Regions from separate parts of the Neobacillus canaveralius genome, predicted to be linked through region 1. Evidence: riboswitches for the same ligand, from Rfam matches in the RefSeq annotation. Region 1 holds a riboswitch; each other region holds the start of a gene.
The links. A riboswitch is a leader RNA that binds a small molecule or an ion and turns the genes downstream of it on or off. The one in region 1 is predicted to bind S-adenosylmethionine.
Positions count from the first base shown of each region.

Region 2: another riboswitch for S-adenosylmethionine. It lies ahead of ABC255_RS04120 (methionine ABC transporter ATP-binding protein); the one in region 1 lies ahead of ABC255_RS17680 (BMP family protein).
Region 3: another riboswitch for S-adenosylmethionine. It lies ahead of metK (methionine adenosyltransferase); the one in region 1 lies ahead of ABC255_RS17680 (BMP family protein).

Region 1 is NZ_JBDFLL010000001.1:3,525,257-3,528,362, forward strand. Features, by position in the region: gene ABC255_RS17675 (ABC transporter ATP-binding protein) at 1-278, opposite strand, end outside; gene ABC255_RS17680 (BMP family protein) at 514-1,530, opposite strand; SAM riboswitch class I at 1,719-1,827, opposite strand; gene nadR (multifunctional transcriptional regulator/nicotinamide-nucleotide adenylyltransferase/ribosylnicotinamide kinase NadR) at 1,982-3,001, opposite strand; gene pnuC (nicotinamide riboside transporter PnuC) at 3,002-3,106, opposite strand, start outside.
Region 2 is NZ_JBDFLL010000001.1:846,596-849,701, forward strand. Features, by position in the region: gene ABC255_RS04110 (MetQ/NlpA family ABC transporter substrate-binding protein) at 1-103, opposite strand, end outside; gene ABC255_RS04115 (methionine ABC transporter permease) at 121-771, opposite strand; gene ABC255_RS04120 (methionine ABC transporter ATP-binding protein) at 761-1,792, opposite strand; SAM riboswitch class I at 1,882-1,985, opposite strand; SAM riboswitch class I at 2,058-2,158, opposite strand; gene ABC255_RS04125 (hypothetical protein) at 2,382-2,576, opposite strand; gene ABC255_RS04130 (CBO0543 family protein) at 2,817-3,106, shown strand, end outside.
Region 3 is NZ_JBDFLL010000001.1:1,296,508-1,299,613, forward strand. Features, by position in the region: gene pckA (phosphoenolpyruvate carboxykinase (ATP)) at 1-738, opposite strand, end outside; SAM riboswitch class I at 956-1,096, shown strand; gene metK (methionine adenosyltransferase) at 1,299-2,504, shown strand; gene asnB (asparagine synthase (glutamine-hydrolyzing)) at 2,703-3,106, shown strand, end outside.

The sequences.
Region 1 (3,106 bases):
TCTGAAAACAACATAAAGTGCTGATGCACCATACCGATACCATTTTCAATCGCATCCAGTGGTCCAGAAAATTTGATGTTCTTACCGCCCAATATTATTTCACCGCTCGTCGGCTGTTCAAGACCGTAAAGCATCCGCATGAGGGTTGTCTTGCCGGCACCATTTTCGCCGACAATCGCCAAAACCTCTCCTTTTTTCAGATGTATCGAAATCCTTTCATTCGCAAGGAACTCACCGTACTTTTTGGTCATTTCCTTCATTTCTAACACATCGCTCATGGTTTTACCCCCCTTTAAAAATGGAAACCGACTACATTGTGCAGTCGGTTTACTTTTTTCAAATGGCTCTTTTCTTAAACTTTGTTAATGATTGTACTAAGTTTCCTTAAGAAATAGTATAAATTCAAGAAGAAAAGAGCCAGCAATCTAAATTCTAGAGCGGAACCTAGCTATTTCCACGTTAAAATCGGCTTTAGGATTTTAACAACCATGCTAACGGTAATAGCCTATTAGATTAATTGCTCAGTGGATTTTTGATTTCTCGTTTTCCAGATACAATTTCTTCGTGAAGTGCTTTTACTTGGTCAATAACTTCTTGTCCAACAAAGCTGTTAAGCGGTGTTTTGCTTTCATGTGTTACATATGTTAAGCCAACGCCCTTTTCCTTCAAGCCATACTCGACAATGCCTGTTTTAAAATCGCCGTTTGCAAATGCTTTTACTGTTTCATATGCAGCAGCGTCCGTCCCTTTTAACTGTGAAAGAACGACGTGCTCTGGATCTACCTCTGTACGGTCAACGTCCTGACCAGAAGTAAAGATTCCTTGTTCTTTTGCTGCCTCAAATACACCCAGATCTCCGACTGCAGCAGCTCCTGCAACGAAGTCTGCCCCCTTAGAAGCTTGCAACAACGCTAATTCTTTTGCTTTCGCCGGATCCGTAAAGCTTCCAACATAGTTTACTAAAAACTCAGCGTCTGGATTTGTTTCCTTTAATCCTTCTTCAAACGCAACTGTCCATTTTTTCATTAGTGGAATATCCATAGCCACTACCATACCCACTTTATCACTTTTGGTAGAAAGGCCTGCTGCAGCTCCTAGCAAGAACGCTGCTTCGTGCTCTCTGAAATTAACACTTTGAACATTTGGAAGGTCGACGACCGTATCAATAATTGCAAATTGACGATCCGGATTTTCTGTTGCTACTTTTTTCAATGCATCTTCTGATTCAAATGATGAAGTAATGATTAAATCATATCCTTCTGCTACAGCTACGCGAAGATTTTCTTCTATCGCTGAATGATCCGTAGATTCGATTGTCTTTAATTCCACTCCAAATTCGTCTGCTGCTTTTTTGGCCCCTTCATCCATTTGCTGGAAGAATGGGTTAACCCCAATTTTCTCAGGCAGTACGAGAGCAATTTTCTTCTTATCCTCTTTTGATGATGTATCTTTCCCCGTTGATTCTTGTGCTCCACATCCAGCGACAAGCAAGACTAAAGCTAGTGCGATAAATGCAAGTAGTTTTCTCATGACGTTCCCCCTGTGTTATATTTCGTTTTTATTACTATTTGTCTATTAATTTACTAAAAAAATTCGAAAATAGCAATACAAAATCGAACATTTTTAAAATATTTTATATTAATGTTCGTGTTTTACTGTTTCACCCCATAAAAAAACCCTTTTCCGAAAAATAGGAAGAGGGTTTTTGAATATACTCTTCCTTATCTTTCAGAACTTCCTCGTTCTGTAGGATTTGGCACCATACTATATAAATATAGCGGTTGCTGGGCGTCATCGGGCCAGTCCCTCTGCCTCTCTGGATAAGGTTAACAATATGTATTTACGTAATTAAGTTAAACAACATAGCAATAATAAAAACTTAATTTATTATATTTTAAAAGTTTTCAAATTACAAGACTATTTAATTATTATAAAAATAACCGATGGAAATTAGCTGCTCATCGGTTTATTTTTTATTTTTTTACTGTAGCAATTTATCAATATGTTCCATGGCACCTTTTAACCTGATTTCATAACTACCACTCAAGATTTTATAGTCAACATCATGCTTATTTAATAATGTTTTTAGGTTCTCATTGTTTTGGTCTCTTACCTTCTCTTCGCCATGAACACGTAAGCCGTCATCCACCCATTTTACATCTGGTTCAAGGAATAGCCATAGGTCATAATCCTGTATTTTTGCAATCTCATCTAGAACCAGCTGATGTTCATTATTGTATAGGTTTGAGTAAAACTGGGTTACAATGACTTCTGTATCGATAAAAACAAGCTTATTTGCTTTTCCAATGGCCTTAAATTCTTCCATCTTATGTCCATAAGCAATCCTTTGATAATCTTCCTTGACCATAATCCCGTCACAGCCACCCAATTCTTCACATAGAGTTCGGCCATATTCTTCTACATAGGTTGTGTTGTAAATTTTAGCTAGGTTTCTCGTTAAGGATGATTTCCCACAGCTTTCAGTCCCAACCATGACAATCTTTTTTACAAAATAAGGTCTAACAAAATCAGGTATGAACTCCCAATGTTTATAGACACCTTCGGTACGAATGGTTGTAGCAGAGATGGTTACCTGTGAACGCATTGGATCGATCAGCTTATGCTTTGCGTTAGGATATAATTCTTCAAAAATATCATTATATTGAACTTCTGAACTAAAAACGAGATCTATGGGCTTTCCGATTTCTCTTTTTATTAATTGTGCTCCTTCAGCCCAATCGTAGTTGTCGTTATCTTGATGATCTTCAATGCTAATTGCTTTTACATGTGGCATATCTTTGGTTAATTGTGAAAGCCAGCGTAGCCGGATTTGAACAGGAATATAGTTCATTTTTGTATCCTGACAAAGCTCTCTGTCTCGCAGTTCGCTATGAGATAAAACAACGTACAGTTCATCCACGATCGTTGAAGCATGAACGATGGCATACACATGGCCAAGGTGCAAGGGAAGGAATTTTCCTCCGATAAAACCAACTGTCATTTAGGCCGCCTCCTGAACTTGTTTGATCGATAGTTTTCTCCAATTCACATACCCGTAAATGCTGTTTACAAGGAATGCTGACCACATCACTAGCATGGAGAAATC
Region 2 (3,106 bases), 2.7 Mb from region 1:
GCTTAACGGTAGTGGTTTCTTTACCCTCTGATGTTTTCTCAGCGCAGCCAGCGCCAATAATCGCTAATGTAATAATAATGATGGATAGTAAAAGTTTTTTCATCGTATTTTTCCTCCTAGTTATCTTCGTCTAATTTTTTTTGCTGCTATATTCCCAAATGACTGTAGACCTTGTACGATCACAATCAGAATTCCTACTGTAATCATCATCGTGACTGTATCAAAACGCTGGTAGCCATATGTAATTGCCAAATCTCCAATTCCACCGCCGCCGACTGCCCCAGCCATTGCCGAAGCACCAACAAGACCGATGGTCGCGATTGTCAGGGCAAGAACTAGTGAGCTGAGTGCTTCAGGAATTAAAAATTTACTAATAATTTGCCATGGGGTTGCGCCCATTGCCTCTGCTGCTTCAATGACACCAGGATCAACCTCTAGTAAGGAATTTTCTATCAATCTGGCAATATAGGGTCCTGCATAGAAGACGAGAGGAACTACTGCTGCTGCGGTTCCAATCGAAGTTCCAACAATCAACCTTGTAACGGGTATCATTGCCACCAATAAAATGATGAACGGAACAGATCGGAAAATATTAATAATTCCATTCAATACATTAAAAACCGGCAGATTCTGAAGCAGATGGCCTTTCCGTGTTACGACAAGTAAGATTCCCAGCGGCAGTCCAAGGATGGTTGAGAACAAGAGTGAAAAAGCAACCATCTGGACCGTTTCAATTAAAGCAGAAATAATTTGCTCTGAGTTAACTAGCATGTGCTGTCACTTCCTTTATGCTGATTTTCTTCTGGTTGATGTAGGTTAATGCACGGATGATTTCTTTGTCAGAGCCTTGGAACTCAACAATTAAGTTTCCAAACGGTGTGCCTTGAAGCTCAGTAATGGTTCCGAACAGGACATTGATATGAATATCAAACTGTTTGGCAAGTTCGGAGAGCAGGGGCTGACCGGATGTGCTGCCTACAAAATTAATTCGGTAAACCTTTTGCATTCCGTCATGTTTTTGAATGATTTCTTTTATAGAATCAGGGATCTGGTCGTTCATGACAGAGCTTACAAAGTTCTTTGCCGTCTCCGTTTTAGGAGATGAAAAGACGTTAAACACCGTGCCTTCTTCAATAATTTTACCGGACTCAATCACTGCCACTCGGTCGCAAATTTCTCTGATGACCGCCATTTCATGGGTAATGATTAGAATGGTTATGTTGTATTCCTTATTGATTTTTTTCAACAGCTGTAAAATGGAGCTGGTTGTCTGTGGATCAAGTGCAGATGTGGCCTCATCACAAAGTAGAATCGATGGCTGTGTTGCCAAGGCCCTTGCAATTCCAATTCGCTGCTTTTGTCCGCCTGAAAGCTGGTCAGGATAATAGTCCGCCTTGTCGGCCAACCCGACAAATTCTAGTAATTCCTGAACGCGCTTCTTAATACCATCCTTTGGAACTTTGGCAAGTGTCAGAGGCATTGCGACGTTGGCAAACACTGTTTTTGAGTTTAATAGATTAAAGTGTTGAAAAACCATGCCAATATTTTTCTTAATCTCACGGACTTCTTTTACGGACATCGAAGTGAGGTCATGACCATCGACGATTACACTACCTGAGGTCGGACGCTCTAGTAAGTTTACACAGCGGATAAGTGAACTTTTCCCAGCACCGCTAAACCCGATTACTCCGAAAATCTCTCCCTTATTAATCTTCAAATCAATTCCATTCAAAGCTGCAACCTGCTGCCCGCCACTTTCATAAACCTTTTTAAGATTCTGAAATTCGATCATGGTGTATCTCTCCTTTTTTAACAAATAAAAAACCCTCTTCTTGGAAACAAGAAGAGGGCATGCCGATGCAAAGTAATAGCAAAAAACTCTTCTTATCTCCCAAGCTTGCTGCTTGCTGGATTTGGCACAGTCCCCAATTGGTTCCGCTGCCGAGGTGTCATAGGGCCAGTCCCTCAACCTCTCTGGATAAGAAATATTATTCAGTTAAAAATAAAAAACCTCTTCTTGAAAAAGAAGAGGGCAAATTGAAATAATTAGCGTCCTCTTCTTATCTATCAAGTCGCACTTGCTGGATTTGGCACAGAATCTTGTGATTCCGCTGCCGAGGTGTCATAGGGCCAGTCCCTCAACCTCTCTTGATAAGAAGTATTTTTACTTTATTCATTTTTTGAACTTGTTAATTAATTTACTGTAGGGATAGTGAAAAGTCAAATCCCTTTTTTAAAATAATAATTAATTCCTTGGTTTTAAAGCGTTCTCAGTGCTTATAAATAGGCATTTTTAATAAATAAAAAAAATTTACTGCTGGCCTTCGCAAAAAACAAAAAAAGAGCGATAGTTTTCGCTCTCTTTCTTGAACTTTAAACAACTATCTTCTTTTTACCAAACAAAGTACCCCTTGGATGATTAACACAAGTGAGAATAAAAGGACAGCTATGACACCAATTAGGAGAACTAACGGACTAAGCGGCGCTAAGAATCCAGTTAGCTCTACTCTTAATAAGGCAAAACCGGCAAGGATACATAAGAAGTATAAAAACGGACTGCGATCTAATACACTCATTGCATATTCACTCCTTTCTTGGGGTTAATTCATTACTATTCATAAAAGGAGTATTTTATTTACCAGAATAATAAATCAGTCACAAATAACTATTTATTTGGAAAATTAATCCTCCTGTTCGGGTGGGTAGAGTAGGTCTTTTGGCATTTTATCTGGATGAGGATTGATAGGTGACTATATGAGCAAGGATTTGGAAAGTATAATTTTTAATTAGTTGTTTTTGAAGGAGATAGTCCATCCATGTGGAAGCTGGTATTTATTTTCTTTTTTATTCTTGTTATCATTGCTTTTCTAGTCCCAAAGAGATTGACTAAAATTGAATTATATACAACGAGTCTTTTTGCTTTGGTATTTGGTATCAATGTAGATTTGGTTCTCGTCTTTAAATACCATTTGTACGGATATTTTGGTGAAGGTTTTCAATGGCTGGGGTTTGTTGGAGAATTTCTTTACTTTATTCCAGTCAGTATTTTGTTCTTAAACTATTATCCCTTTAAACGGACTAACCAACAGAAACTCTTTTATATCCT
Region 3 (3,106 bases), 2.2 Mb from region 1:
TGGGTCTGCAGATAAAGTGGTTTTTCCTGTCCCAGAAAGACCGAAGAACAAAGCAACATCACCTTCAACACCAATATTAGCAGAGCAGTGCATAGAGAAAATATTATTCTCAGGCAGCAGGTAGTTCATTATTGAGAAGATTGATTTTTTCATTTCACCAGCATATTCCGTTCCGCCGATTAAGATCGTCCGTTTTTCGAAAGAGATAATAATAAAGGTTTCAGACTTTGTTCCGTCTATAACCGGATTTGCTTTAAAGTTAGGAGCCGAAATGACAGTGAATCCGGGTTTATGTGTCAGCAATTCCTCTTCACTAGGCCGAATAAACAATTGATGGGCGAATAAATTATGCCAAGCATATTCATTCACAATTTGAATCGGCAATTGGGTCTTTTTATCAGCACCTGCAAACCCTTTAAAGACGAATATTTCATTTTTTTCTTTTAAGTAGTCTAAAACTTTTTGATAGAGGTTATTAAATATTTCTTCTGAAATTGGCTGATTTAAATTGCCCCAATCAATTTTATCCTTAATGGATTCTTCCATGACAATAAATTTGTCTTGAGGAGATCTTCCAGTATATTTACCTGTTGATACACTTATCGCACCAGTTGAGGTTAGTTTTCCCTCATTCCTAGATAGAATTTTTTCCACTAATTGAGGAACAGACATTTGAATGTGCACATGGCTTTCTTCCAGCAATTGGCTTAATTCATTTGGGACATGTACTGAATTCATCAGAACGAACCTTCCTTTTCAAGTTTTTAATTGTCAATATATTCATAAAAAGTATAACACATTTAATTTAATAGTCTATACTAATTGGTAAATTTGGGTTGTATTATTAAGTATTAAATTTAAATGGAAAAATTTCATATATTTATCCTTAATTTGCTAGCAAATTCGTTGACAACGCTCGACAGGTTCAAGTATGATACTAATTTGAACGGATACTCTCTTATCCTGAGCTGGTGGAGGGACAGGCCCTATGAAACCCAGCAACCTGCTTTATGAGAAGACCATCCTATTTATTGGTCCTATTCTCAAGTGCGAAGGTGCTAATCTGACGCAAGGCTTTGACCTTGAACGATAAGAGTGAAAGGACCGGAACAACCTTTCCTCACAATGGTAAGGTTTTTTGTTTTGTATAGACCTTTTATCAATAGAGTTACTAATAAAAATCCTTTGTTTATTTCATACTAAGGGAATGAGTACCGTATCAATTTCAGTGGTTCTAGAAGTATTCCTGTAACCTTCAAATGGACCTTGATTTATCTCATAATATAGGAGGAAATCAGATGTCAACAAAACGTCGTCGTTTGTTCACTTCTGAATCAGTTACCGAAGGTCATCCAGATAAAATCTGTGACCAAATATCTGATTCGATTTTAGATGCCATTTTAGCAAAGGATGCAAATGCCCGGGTTGCTGCTGAAACATCCGTCACAACTGGATTAGTCTTAGTTGCAGGTGAAATCACTACATCTACTTACGTTGATATTCCAAAAATCGTTCGTGAAACAATTAAGGGTATTGGCTATAATCGTGCAAAATATGGCTTTGACTCCGAGACATGTGGTGTTATCACTTCTATTGGTGAGCAATCTCCTGACATTGCGATGGGGGTCGATCAGGCTCTAGAAGCACGTGAAGGGCAAATGTCTGATGAAGAAATCGAAGCTATTGGTGCAGGAGACCAAGGTTTAATGTTTGGTTTTGCATGTAATGAAACCAAAGAATTAATGCCTCTTCCCATTTCCTTGGCACACAAGCTTGCACGTCGTTTAACAGAGGTTCGTAAAGAGGAAATTCTTCCTTACCTGCGTCCAGATGGAAAGACACAAGTAACGGTAGAATATGATGAGAATGACAAACCTGTCCGTATCGATACGATTGTTATTTCTACACAGCACCATCCCGAAATTACGTTAGAGCAAATCCAACGTAACGTAAAAGAGTATGTGATTAATCCAGTTGTGCCGAAAGAACTAATTGATGAAAATACAAAGTATTTCATTAATCCAACAGGTCGTTTTGTTATCGGTGGACCTCAAGGAGATGCAGGTTTAACAGGACGTAAAATTATTGTAGATACGTATGGTGGTTATGCACGTCACGGCGGTGGAGCTTTCTCTGGTAAAGATCCTACAAAAGTTGACCGTTCTGCAGCCTATGCCGCTCGTTATGTTGCAAAGAATATTGTAGCAGCAGGACTTGCTGATAAAGTTGAAGTTCAGCTTGCATACGCAATTGGGGTAGCAAAGCCGGTTTCCATTTCTATTGATACTTTTGGTACTGGCAAAGTGAGTGAAGATGTATTAGTTGATCTTGTAGGTGCAAATTTTGATCTTCGTCCTGCTGGAATTATCAACATGTTAAATTTACGCCGCCCAATTTACAAGCAAACAGCGGCATATGGTCATTTTGGCCGTACAGATGTTGATCTTCCTTGGGAGCGTACAGATAAAGTGGACGCATTACGTCAACAAGCAAATATTAAATAGACAAATTAGGGGAGTTGCATTTAGTGTAACTCTCTTTTGCATTTAGTCGTCTAAGTTTAGGGCAATGTGTTTAGGTTAAAACTATTTGTACCTGAATTTTCCTACCTTTCACACTGACATTTTTATATGAATAGTGGTAGGATAAGAGAGTATGTTTTTTAAGTTTGGATATTTAGATTGGAGTAGGTGAAGTACATAATGTGTGGTTTTATTGGTTGTGTACACGACAAGGAACAACATTTTCGTGATGAGCAAAAACAACAATTCAAAAATATGAACGATATTATAACCCATCGTGGACCTGATGATGAAGGTTTTTATTATGATGACCATATTCAATTCGGTTTTCGCCGCTTAAGTATTATTGATATTGAATGCGGGCACCAGCCATTAACGTATGAAGATGAGCGCTATTGGATTATTTTTAATGGAGAGGTTTATAACTACCTGGAACTTCGTGAAGAATTGCTCAAAGAAGGCTTACAGTTTGCAACAAACTCTGATACAGAGGTTATTATCGCTTTATATAGCCATTTGAAAGAGAAGGCTGTTGAAAAACTGCGTGGGATGTTTGCCTTCACGATTTGGGATAAACAAGAACA